Regions from separate parts of the Aeromonas sp. FDAARGOS 1416 genome, predicted to be linked through region 2. Evidence: riboswitches for the same ligand, from Rfam matches in the RefSeq annotation. Region 2 holds a riboswitch; the other holds the start of a gene.
What was found. A riboswitch is a leader RNA that binds a small molecule or an ion and turns the genes downstream of it on or off. The one in region 2 is predicted to bind cyclic di-GMP.
Positions count from the first base shown of each region.

Region 1: another riboswitch for cyclic di-GMP. It lies ahead of I6L46_RS14270 (hypothetical protein); the one in region 2 lies ahead of I6L46_RS12145 (glycosyl hydrolase family 18 protein).

Region 1 covers NZ_CP077301.1:3,178,324-3,184,370, forward strand. The annotation lists gene I6L46_RS14260 (hypothetical protein) at 1-258, opposite strand, end outside; gene I6L46_RS14265 (fimbrial protein) at 358-900, opposite strand; cyclic di-GMP riboswitch class I at 1,868-1,954, shown strand; gene I6L46_RS14270 (hypothetical protein) at 2,046-2,363, shown strand; gene I6L46_RS14275 (collagenase) at 2,834-5,593, shown strand; gene I6L46_RS14280 (vancomycin high temperature exclusion protein) at 5,781-6,047, shown strand, end outside.
Region 2 covers NZ_CP077301.1:2,720,884-2,726,930, forward strand. The annotation lists gene I6L46_RS12140 (chemotaxis protein CheV) at 1-322, opposite strand, end outside; gene I6L46_RS12145 (glycosyl hydrolase family 18 protein) at 462-3,458, opposite strand; cyclic di-GMP riboswitch class I at 3,608-3,690, opposite strand; gene I6L46_RS12150 (ExeM/NucH family extracellular endonuclease) at 3,984-6,047, shown strand, end outside.

The sequences.
Region 1 (6,047 bases), 460 kb from region 2:
ATATTGGCCGTTATTGAGAATGCCCAGCTCATCGCTCATGGCACCACGCACGGACATGGAAATAAAAGGCAGTGATGCCACCGTTGCCCCGTCAACCTGACAACCGCTGATTTTCAGCGTGCCCAGTTGCTGAGCCTGCAATGGAATACTGCGCAGCACCTCCAGCGTACAGCCCGATTCGGCTAGTCCATCCGTGAGTTCGTTGGCGTGGACTGATCCCGCCATCATCACCAGTTGCAGCACCATGGCCGCCATCATTGAAGTTTTCATGATTAGGGTTCGATGTGAGGAAACAGAATGTGTGAAGTTGTGGTGGCTCGCACCACCACAACCCTTGTCACACGTTAAGGCACTCTATTACTCGTAGGAGAGAGTAAAGTTGGTCACTGCAGTGAAAGCACCGGCTTTCAGCGGGTTGGTGTCTTGGCTTGCATAGCCTTTCAGCACGGCGCTAAAGGGCAACTCGTTGTCACCGTTGACCAGGCCGAAGGCGGCAGTCGGGGTACCCAGTACGATCGGAGCACCGCCCGGAGCGGTCATCTTGATACCGGCACCCGCGGCGTCACCACCACCGATCACCAGCAGGCTGGGGTCTACCGGGTCTTTGGCACCACTGAAGGTCACCTTGACGGCATCTTCCTTGTCAGAGATTTCACAGTTCAGCAGCTTGATGCTGAACGGCTTGGAGCTGGACTCACCACCGTTGGCCAGCTCTTTGGTGCTGATCTGGCCCATTTCAACTACCTGGTCAACAGACTCAGGGGCTACAGAGCAAGGGGCGTTGATGATTTCACCGTTAAAAGTGACTTTACCGGAACCGGCACCACCAGCAGCAAAAGCGGAGCCGCACATCAGCATGGAACCAACACCCATAGCAACCAGAATCTTATTAGCTTTCATTCGTTTATACCTACATTAACGTGTGTTGTACTGCATCACTCCAATCATGCTGGAGTCACGATATTAAGTGATGCCGCGATATACTGCACAGCAACTGTTGGCGCTCGTCTCTCATTAAGCCGATGAGAAGTCATGCCAATAATAAACTGTGCCTCTTCAGGTTTATTTAAATAAGCAAAAGCAGCACACCGCATCAGGGGTAGTTCCCGCTACACCTCAACTGCACAACTACATACGTCCTTGTCGTCTGTGCAGAAAGCCGCATTCCGCTTTTGCTTGACGAACAAATTAACGACTCGTTTGATGCACATCAAATACATTTTGATTTGTATAAATTTTTTTATAAACACCTAAAAAACAACGACTTAAACCAACAATGAAACATAAAACGATATCATGAAATAAATAAAGTTCATATAAAGGGCATCTGTTGCAATATTGTCAGACTATGAATTTAAAGTCGCACACAAAATTTCAACAAGAACACAACAAAGATAATCTATCTATTTTTGACAATAGTTATCAACCACTTCATAAACCGCCCCCTAAAGAGGTAATCAGGTAATCAGGTAATCAGGTAATCAGGTAATCAGGTAATCAGGTAATCAGGTAATCAGGTAATCAGGTAATCAGGTAATCAGGTAATCAGGTAATCAGGTAATCAGGTAATCAGGTAATCAGGTAATCAGGTAATCAGGTAATCAGGTAATCAGGTAATCAGGTAATCAGGTAATCAGGTAATCAGGTAATCAAATTATTGGCAGCCCACACATAAATATACATCTACTACATTACATATTAATCATAGATATGACGCGCTAATATAGAGACTTGTCCGCAATATTCACAGGCATGATTTGAGATAAAAAATAAATATACGTTATTAATTATGCAGACTAACTGTGATCCATCTCTCATGATTTTTAAGCCGATTGATTTCTCAAAGTGGAGTGTTATCATCTAGACATAGAGTAAAGGGCAAACCGATCGAAAGGTCGGGACGCAAAGCCACCGGTCTAAGGGTTTTGATACCTAAGACAGCGGAGCTGCCATCTGAGAAGAGTGATGTTATTGCCGATTTATGGCATTACTCTTTGATTGCGTTGCCCTTTTCGTACAACACCTGTGACGAAAAGGACATAGATATGAAAGCTCAACACACCGCCTCCCGTTTAGTTCGCAAGACAGTTTTCTCTGTATGCACCTCCTTGCTGCTTGGTACCGCCTTGTTGCCATCCACAGCTTCTGCGGCTGATGGCTCAGTGACGTTTACTGGCACTATCTATGAATCTCCATGTGATTTTTCTGACAGCAGCGTGACCTGCTATTCAGGCATGAACAAGCAAACCATGCCTTTGGCTCACTTGCAGCAAGCCGGTCAAATCAGCTCAATTAGCAGCACTATCAGCTACAAAGTGACCAATGCCAGCAACATGGCGATCGTGACTGTCAGCTATCTCTGATGACTCATCTGTAGTGACGCTGAAATTGGCGCGAAACAGATGAGCAGGTGGTGTTGAAAGCAACTCTTATCAGGTCGCCTGTGCTACCCATACAGGCGGCCAATATCTTTTCATCCCGCCTCCTCACGAACAAATAGCTGGCTTTGCTGATTGAGTCACCAGTCATCATGCGCCCAGATAATGTGGCTTAAGCCACAGGGACATCTCGCTTTTCCTGGTCATTTGCTGCATGTCTCGTGTTGATTAAATGAGATCTGACACGCACTTTACACAACTAACAACTTCTTCAATAAAGTCGCATGTGAGCCCTCACTACGGCAGCAGGAGTTCAAAAACAGCAAGCATATAAATCAACGCTATATCATTGATTTATATGTCATTTAAAAAATCATTGATATTCTTTTGAGTCCCTGTAAATTGCCTTGCGATTACTCGCAAGACAATACACAAACAAGAACAAAGGGATAAAAATGAACCGTTCAGGTACCGGGTGGCTGCTGCTGGCAGGCCCCCTGCTTTTGGCTACATCCTCGGCGCAAGCCAACTACTCCCCAAATGACTGGCGACAGTATCAGCTGACTGGCGAATCGAGCCGGCAACTGGCCGCTCGCATCACCGAGATCACCTACGAGCTCAAGGCGCGTAGCAGCAATGCTCCTTACCAGCAGCTTAGGGTCTACCGTCGCTTCGACTGGCAGAGCAGCGATCTCGTCGCACTGGCCGAGCAGCAGTGTGGCGAGCCGCAGCTCAAGGTAGATGCAGGCTGGCAGATCCGCTTCGTGCGCTGTGAAGATCGGATTCCGGCGGGCAAGCTCATTCCCGCCAGCAGTTATGACTTCGGTTATGGCCTCAAGCAGGGTCGCTGGGAGCAGCTGGCGGGCACGCCGACCGCCCAGCGACAGGATCGTCTGCCGCTGCCGCAAGCCATCATCCTGGGTCAGAGCGAAAGGGAGCTGGATCGCTGCGAACTCAACGCACAAGGCCGCTGCGCAGAGCCGGAGTGGCACTATCAGCCGCAGGATTGGCAGCAGTTGCAGGTACTTGAAGAGACCCCGAGTGAGCGGGATGGCCGGTTGGAGCAGATCTTCTTCCGTCTGCAACCGGTGGCAGGCAGTCAGGCTGCCGCTCAGGTCAGCGAGATCCATGTCTGGCGCCGTTATCAGTGGCAGCTGGATCAGCTCACGCCTCAGCAGGAGTGTGATGAGCCGCAGGAGCGCAAGGAGGGGAGCAACACCATCCGCTATCGCATCTGTCGTCAGGTGATCCCCGCTGGCAGCGAGGTGCAGGTAACGCTGCAAGATAGCGGCTACCAATACCCTGTCGCTGGCGGCGAGTGGCAACCCCTGCCAGAGAGCAAAGAGTGGCAGGAGAGTCGGGTGCTCAATCGCCCCATCGTGCTAGACAGCAAAGAGGAGCAGCTGGAGTGTCGTCGCGCCAACGGTCGTCTCTGCTCCGAGCCAGAGCAACCCGATGTGGATCTGCTCGACAGCGATGCCGCCAAACTGGTGGCCGACGTGAGCGGCCAGAACAGCCCTGCCTGGCAGGCGAATTACGGCCACGATGACGCCAAGCTGATGGCGGTGGTGCGCGGGATGCGTGCCCTGCTGGCAGCCAACCAGCCGACCCATCCGGCAATGGACAAGCTGCTCTACTATGTGCGCGCCCACAACTACCACGGCGGCATCAAGCAGGAGAGCGATCAGGTTGCCCGCGCACTGGCTGGCGTCATGATTGACCTGCTCAACCACCCCTTGCTGCTGGGCGCAGAACCGCAGGATCAGGCCGGAACCGTGCTGGAAGCGTGGAGCGTGGCCGCCCAGGGGCAGCTGGGACAGGAAGCCTTCCGCCAGAGTGCCGCCCCCATGCTGGCCCAGCTCAACCAGGCGCTCGGCTATGCGGTGCAACATGCGGCGCAGATCAATGGCCACAAACCCTGGGCCGATGGCCTGTTCGAGCTGCTCAATCTGGTCGATCAGAGCGCCTCTTACGGTCAGCAGGCTGACTTCAGCGCAGCAGTGCTGCAACAGGAGGCGACATTGCGCCAGAGCCTGCTGCAACTGGGCCTGAGCGAGCTGGCCCTCTGGAAACAGCGCGATGGCTCACGGGATCTGTTTATCTTCAACAACATCCTCGATGCCCACAGCCGCCTCTACCAGATGATGCGCTACCTCCATCACACCAGCCCGGATAAGGCGATCGCCTATCGCCAACAGCTGGATCGCGATGTCATCGCCATCATGCGCCAGCAGGGGCTGATCCCGGGTGGCCAACATCCGGCCGCCATGCTGGAAGAGGTATCCCTGACCCTCTCCAGCTACTACCTCACCTACACGGATCGCACCAGCGAAGCCTGTGTCAGCGGCGAGTTCGCCGGGCTTTGTACCCCGATCCGCATGGAAGATATTCTGCCGTTCGAGCACACCTGCTCGCCCACCCTGCGTCTGCGCGCCCAGGATCTGACTCAGGCTCAGGCCGAAGGGATCTGCCGCGAGCTGGGTGATGAAGAGCAGCGCTTCCACCAGCAGATGGAGACTGGCTGGCAACCGGTGGCCGATGATCACAACGAAGCGCTGGAACTGGTGATCTTCAACTCCTCCGCCGACTGGGGCCGCTACGGCAGCGCGCTATTTGGCGTCTCCACCGACAATGGCGGCATCTATATCGAGGGGGATCCGGCTCGCCCCGGCAATCAGGCCCGCTTCTTCGCCTATGAGGCGGAGTGGAAACGCCCTGCCTTCCAGGTGTGGAACCTGCGCCACGAGTACGTTCACTATCTGGATGGCCGCTTCAACCAGTACGGCAGCTTCGGCCACTATCCACTCAACCGCACCACCTGGTGGGCCGAGGGGATTGCAGAGTACATCGCCCACGGCCAGTGCTTTGCCCGGGGTCTGGATAACGTGGCAAACCGCCCCGCCAACCAGCGCCCGACACTGGCGGCTATCCTCCACCTTGACTACGAGCAGGGTGGCGAGATGGTCTACTCCTGGTCCTATACCGTGCACCGCTTCCTCAACGATACCGGTCGCGGCGCCAGCTGGCTGGCGCTGGCACAAGCGCTGCGCAATCCGGATCGGCAGCAGGCGATGAGCGACTTCGAAGGGGAGTTGGACCGCCTGATCGCCAACGACAGCGACGCCTATCAGGCGTGGCTCGCCCGGGATCTGCTGCCCTGGTGGCAAGCCAACAAGGAGTCAGACGCCTGCAAGGGTAACGACTCCGCCCACTGATAGACCTTCACCCAACAGAGGGGCTGCCGCCGCAGCCCCTCACTTTATCCTCCCGCTCTCCCAGCCTCTGCTGCGACAACCTCTGCCCGAATGAGGTGCCCGCCCGTTATCAAGCCTGACGCCAGCGGCCGAGTTGTAATAGAATGCCGATAGCCACTCCCAACTTCAGACCCTGACCGCACCGCGCATGAAGAAGTTTGCCAAGATCCTCCTCGCCTGCCTCGTTTTGCTGCTGGCCCTGATTGCCATGCTGCTGGGCTACAGCGAGTGGATCGTCTCGGATGCCCGTCACTACACCTACGATCAGGTGGACAAGGTGCCCTACAACCGGGTTGCGGTGGTGCTGGGTACCTCCAAATATCTCTCCGGTGGCGGCCCCAACCACTACTTCAAATACCGCATCAAGGCGGCGGCCGAGCTCTATAACAATGCCAAGGTGGACTTCATCATCGTC
Region 2 (6,047 bases):
GCCCCACCAGAAAGCCCTGAATAGTGCGGTTGTACTCGGTGATGATGAGGTTGGATTCACTGTCGATGGGCATGGGTCGCATGCCGATGGCGCTACGCAGGTTGATCACCGGGATCGAGGTACCGCGGATATTGGCCACCCCGCTGATATTGTGATGGGAGCCCGGCATCTTGCTCAGATGGGGCAACTTGACCACTTCCCGTACCTTGAAGACGTTGATGGCGAACATCTGACGGGTGCCGAGACGAAACATCAACAACTCGAGGCGGTTTTCACCCACCAGTTGAGTTCGTTGATCAACGGAATCCAATATACTCGCCATACGCTGATATCCATCTGATTATTAATCGACTCTATTATAGAGGCTGCCCGCCAGGAAAGGCAGGCGCATTTTCAACCAGAGCGACCAACCAGACAAAAAAAGTGAGGCCGAAGCCTCACTTATCTCATTGATTTTAAAATCAATAGCTACAGACAGACTTCCAGCTGCCATCGGTTGCCTTGGGCTCGCTGCTGGTCCACCAGTTTGCTTGCCACACAACCTTGTTATGGGTGATGCGATCGCCGCCATTGGCATGATCCCCCTGCGGCCAGATCGGATAGGCCTTGTAGGCCGCCGGATTAACGTTCTGGCTGCTGCAGCTGGTACCCGGATTCTCACCGCCACCCGAGCCCAGCACGGCCTCCGGCAAGGTCGGGAACTCGGCCTTGAGACCAATGGTCTGGCTGCCGCTGATGATGCGCATACCGCTCGGCACGCCAGCGGCGGGCAGGTAGTAAGTCATGGCGACTTCAATCTCGGCCCCCGGCGCCAGAGTCTGCCAGCCCGGCAGGTTCATGGCGACCTTGTGGAAGTCCTTCTCGCCCGCAATGCCTTCCGAGTTGTCGTTGCCACCGCTCTCCACCACTTTCAGGCCCATGCCACTCTGATCCGTGATGGTGTCAGAGGTAGAGGTGGGCACCAGAAACTCGATGCGCGCGCCGCCCGGAATGGTCTGGGTCGACTTGTTGACCAGCTTGAGTTTCGGGTTGATCGGGTAGTTGGAGTCCCCTTCCTTGAAGCCGGAGAGGCTGACCTGGATGTCGAGCTGGGCGCTCGGCGCGGCCAGATCGTTTTGCTTGGTGTTGTACGGAGTTGCCTTGGCAAACTTCTCATAAGCCAGGGTGGTCAGGGTACTGCCCATGCCGTACTCGTTCTTGGCCGGATCGAAGGCGTAATCACCCGCCATCTCCCAGAACATCACGCCACCCAGACCGCGCTTGATGATGTAGTCGAGCTTGTGGCCCATGGACTCTTCATCTTCGGTTGAGAGGAACACCTTCTTCTCTTCATTCCACAGCCAGGGCACGTGGGCCTTGTCATCGTAGTAACGCACATACTTGCCCTGCATCACGTGAGCCGGATTGTTGGGATCCAGACCCCAGGCAGTGCCATAACTCGGCAGCGTGGTGATGCCGAGGCTGGCTGCATGCTCCAGGTTTTTGGCATGCCACATGGGCACGGCGCCACCGCCGATCTCTTTGCCGTTCTTGTCGAGATCATGCCAGATGTTGTCGATGCCGACCGCCCCGTTGCCGCACGGAATGGTGCTGCCACCTGTGCCCGGCTGGCACTCGTTCTGGCTCGGCAGGGCTGCCTTGCCACCCAACCCATGACTGCCACCGCTCACCCCCTGCCAACCGCGGGTGTAATAGGGCACGCCAACGTTGATCTTGCCAGCCGCCAGCGCACCGCGGAAGTAGTGGGCAGACCAGGCGGCGTTGAGGTAACCGATGCCACCAAACTGGGTCTGGGTATAGACGCCCCAATGGGAGAGCTCGGGGTCGGCATTGTTGTCGAACAGGGCCGCGTTGTGACCGACAAAGTGGTTCCAGGCGCCGTGGAAGTCATAGGTCATCAGGTTGACGTAATCGAGGTACTGGGTGACCTGGAAGTTCTCCATCCCGCGCAGCAGATAGGCCGAGGCCGGTGAGGCGATGGTCAGCATGTACTTGCGGCCATCTTCGTTACCGGCGTTGTCGAGCCGCGCCCGCAAGGTCTTCATCAGCACCTCGTAGTTGGCAAACAGCTTGGCCCGGCACTGGTTGGAGAGCGGGAAGTCGTTGGGGTTGCCCGCATCCTTCATCGAGGTGGGGTATTCGTAGTCGATATCGACCCCGTCAAAGCCGTACTGGCGGATAAAGCTCACCGCCGAGTCAGCCAGGGTGTTGATACCGGCAGTATTGACCGAGCAATCGCCCTTGGTGGTGGCGGTGTAGAAGCCGCGGGTATCGGCCCAGCCCCCGACCGAGATGAGGGTCTTCACGTCCGGATACTGCTTCTTGTACTTCGACAGCAGGTTGAAGTGGCCCTTGTAGGCGAATTCAGGATCCATCTCGGCACCCGGCACACCATCCCAGGTCATCTTGGTGGCTGCATCGTCCACCTTGATGGTGTGGCTCTGCTCATCCACCGCCGCGAAGGCATAGTTGATATGGGTGATCTTGTTCCATGGAATATCGCTCACCAGATAGGCGGGCAGGCCGTTCTTGCCAGTGCGCCAGGAGGTGAAGTAGCCGATGACCCGGCGAGCATGGTCATCCCCCATGCACTCGTAACCATCCGGACGATAGATCTGGCGAATGTCACAAGAGAGGTTGCCACCGGTGGGCGGCAGCGCGGCCTCCTCGACATTGACGGTCACTGCCGCCGACTCGCCGCTCAGATTGCTCTTGTCAGTGGCCACCAGCTTGAGGGCGGCACTGCCTTTGACATCCGGCGTCCAGTTCACCTGCCAGGGGGCAGTAGTGTCTTCACCAATCTTCTTGCCATCGACATAGAGCTCGACTTTGGCCACATCGTTGTTGGCATCTGTGACGTTGCCACTCACCGCCACGCTGCGACCCAGGGTCACCTTGGCGCCGCTGCCCGGGCTGCTAATGCTCACCTTGGGCGCCTCTGACGCGACCACGGCGGCGACGTTGAAGCTCGAATCCGCCTCGCTCAGCACCTTGCTATCTTTATCCAGCGCGCGAGCCTTGAGGGTATGGGCCCCCACTCCGGCGGCGCTCCAACTGGCACTCCAGGGCGAGGCGCTCGCCATGGCGACCAGCGTGCCGTCGACAAGATATTCCACCCGGGCCAAGGCTGTCACTGGGCCACTCAGGGCCACTGCCAGCGCCACGCTGGCTCCTTCATTAAAACTGGCACCAGCAGCCGGTGAGCTGACTGCCACACCGAGCGCAGGAGGGGGCACCTCGCCACCATAGGGCTTCCAGGCATCGGCCCAGACTACACCTACCCCCGGCTCATAGTGATAGGGGGATGCCCCGCACCAGCCTGAATAGGGAAATTCTTTGCATTCATAGAGGGTACCGACGTTGCTGACGATATCGCCAGCCTTGTAGGCAGTACCGGATTTATAGGCGGGATAAGCGGCCTGAGCCCAGGCGGGCGCAGCCGCAAGGGCGACCAGCATGGCAAGCCTGCTGGGTCTGAAGAGCTGTTGCATATTGTTATCTTCCTTGTTTTGTCTTGGCATTGGTCACCAAGGCAAAGAACAATCGCAACCTGCATGATGGGCGCAGACAACTGGCAATGGACCTGCCACAAAAACCACCCCTCACCCAGGGAAACCCCGCTATCTGGATCCACGATCGAGACCGGAAGCATTGCGCCCCGGCATCACTGCCGGTTTGCCCTTTACCTGGGTTCCGTGAGGAACGAACCCAGTATAGGAAGGCGACAAGATCCCCTCAATCTTTATTCTCAAAGAGAATTATCCCCTGCCACGAAAGCGTCATGATCACAGAGTTAAAGTTGATTGAATTATCAAAAAAATCATATCGTTACTGGGATCATAAAAACGCTTTCCCGCACCTTCCCAGATTCATTTAATGTGCGTTGGCTCACTGGTATGACATGCCAGAAATGTGACAATGCGCGCCCTTGGTCAACGAGCCAAGGCTATGGAATCACTGGCAAAAATAAAAAAGGAACACCTATGAAAGGTACTCGTACCCTGCTGTCGCTGGCCGTGGGGCTGGCACTTGCATCCTCAGGCGCCCATGCGGCATTTGTCTGCCCGTCCGATCCGGCTCAACTCACTCCCATCCCGACCATTCAGGGCACAGGCTCCGCCAGCGCGCTGGCCACCCAGACCGTGACCGACAAGAACGGCAATGTGACCGGTAAAATCAGCACGGGCACCTTCAACGTTCGCGGTATCGTGACGACGCTGGGCCAAAGCCTGACCAAGGGTTTCTATCTGACTGACCCGGTGGGAGATGGCAATCCGGCCACCTCTGATGGCATCTTTGTATATCTGAACGACAAAGACTTCGCGACCAAATATAAAGACATCAAACCGGGGGCTGAACTCTGCCTCGAAGCCAAGGTCGAGGAGTACTACGGCGGCACCCAGCTCAAGCCCACCTTCGAATCCAGCAAAGCCCGCCTGCAAGTCACCGCACAAGGGCTGAATGTGCCGACCAGCGTACTGCAGGTCAATGAAGGGGAGACGCTGGCGCAGGCACTCAATCGCCACGAAGGGATGCGGGTACGTCTCGACAGCAGCAGTGACCTGCACCTGACCCGCAACTACGGCTTCGACTACAAGGTCTATCGCAACAACGTAGAGTTGGCCCACAAAACCCCGCTGATCAAACCGACCCAACTTCATGTTGCCAACAGTGCGGACGCTGTCGCACTAGCCACCAGAAATGGCAGCAACCGTCTGGTAGTCGAGTCTGATTACAAAGCGCCGGATGGCGTACTGCCCTGGTTCCCTGGCTGGGATGCCGATCAGGGTTATCTGCGCATCGGTGATCAACTGACCGGGCTGGAGGGGGTGATCGTATACAACAAGGATGCCTTCCGTCTGGTGGTACCGAGCGATATCACCCTGACTACCGGCGCCCTGCTGCGCAGCCCTGAAGAGGATCGTCAAGACGCGCCGGCTCGCCTCGCTGGCAGCGATCTGCGGATCGGCAGCTTCAACGTACTCAACTACTTCACCAGTCACTCCAGCATCGGCGGCGCACTCAATATCCTGTGCAAGGATCAGGCGGATGCCGACAACGCCAAAGGTTGCAACCGGGGGGCCAAGAGCCAGCCCGAGTTCGAGAAGCAGCGCACCAAGATCGTCAATGCCATTACCGCAATGGATGCCGATCTGCTCGGCCTGATGGAGATGGAAAACAACGGCTTCGAGGATAACTCGGCCCTCCACAATCTGGTGACTCGCCTCAACGAACAGCAGAAGGATGCGAGCAAACACTACGCCTATGTGCGTCTGCCGGTCACTGCCCTTACCGATGGCAAGTTCTTCGGCGGGGACGCCATCATGGTGGCGATGATCTACCGCCCTGCCCTGCTCACCCCCAGCGGGGATGCCAGCGTCATCAAGCTGCCGGAGCAGCGCTACACCACAGGTGGTGTGGCCAAGACAGCCGGTCAGCGCGACTCGCTGGTTCAGACCTTCACCCTCGCCAAGAGCAAGGAACCGCTGACGCTGGTGGTCAACCACCTCAAATCCAAGGGGTCAGGCTGCTACGAAAATGGCGATGGCAAGACAGAACCGGCCGACCTGCAGGGCAAGTGCACCGAGTTCCGGGTCTCTGCCGCCAAGGTGCTGGGTGAGGCGGTCAGCAAACTGCCGGGCCAGGTGCTGCTGGTTGGCGACTTCAACTCCTACGCCAAGGAAGATCCGATCCGGGTGCTGACCGACTACAACCCGGCCACCAGCGAGCGGAAGATCGTATCGGCCTCTCACACCTTTATCGGTGATCACTCCTATGAACAGCTCGGTCGCGAAGTGACTCGCAGCTACGGCCTGATCGATCTCAACGTCAAATTCAACAAGGAGAAAGCCATCTCCTACAGCTACGACGGGGAGCTGGGCACCCTGGACTACGCCCTCGCCAACCCGGCGCTGGCCAGCAAGGTGGCAGGTGTCGCCGACTGGCACATCAACTCCTTCGAGAGCTCCCTGTTCGAATACGGCAGCCAGTACACCGGCACATTGCTCAAGTCTGACAACCCCTTCAGTGCCTCCGACCATGATCCC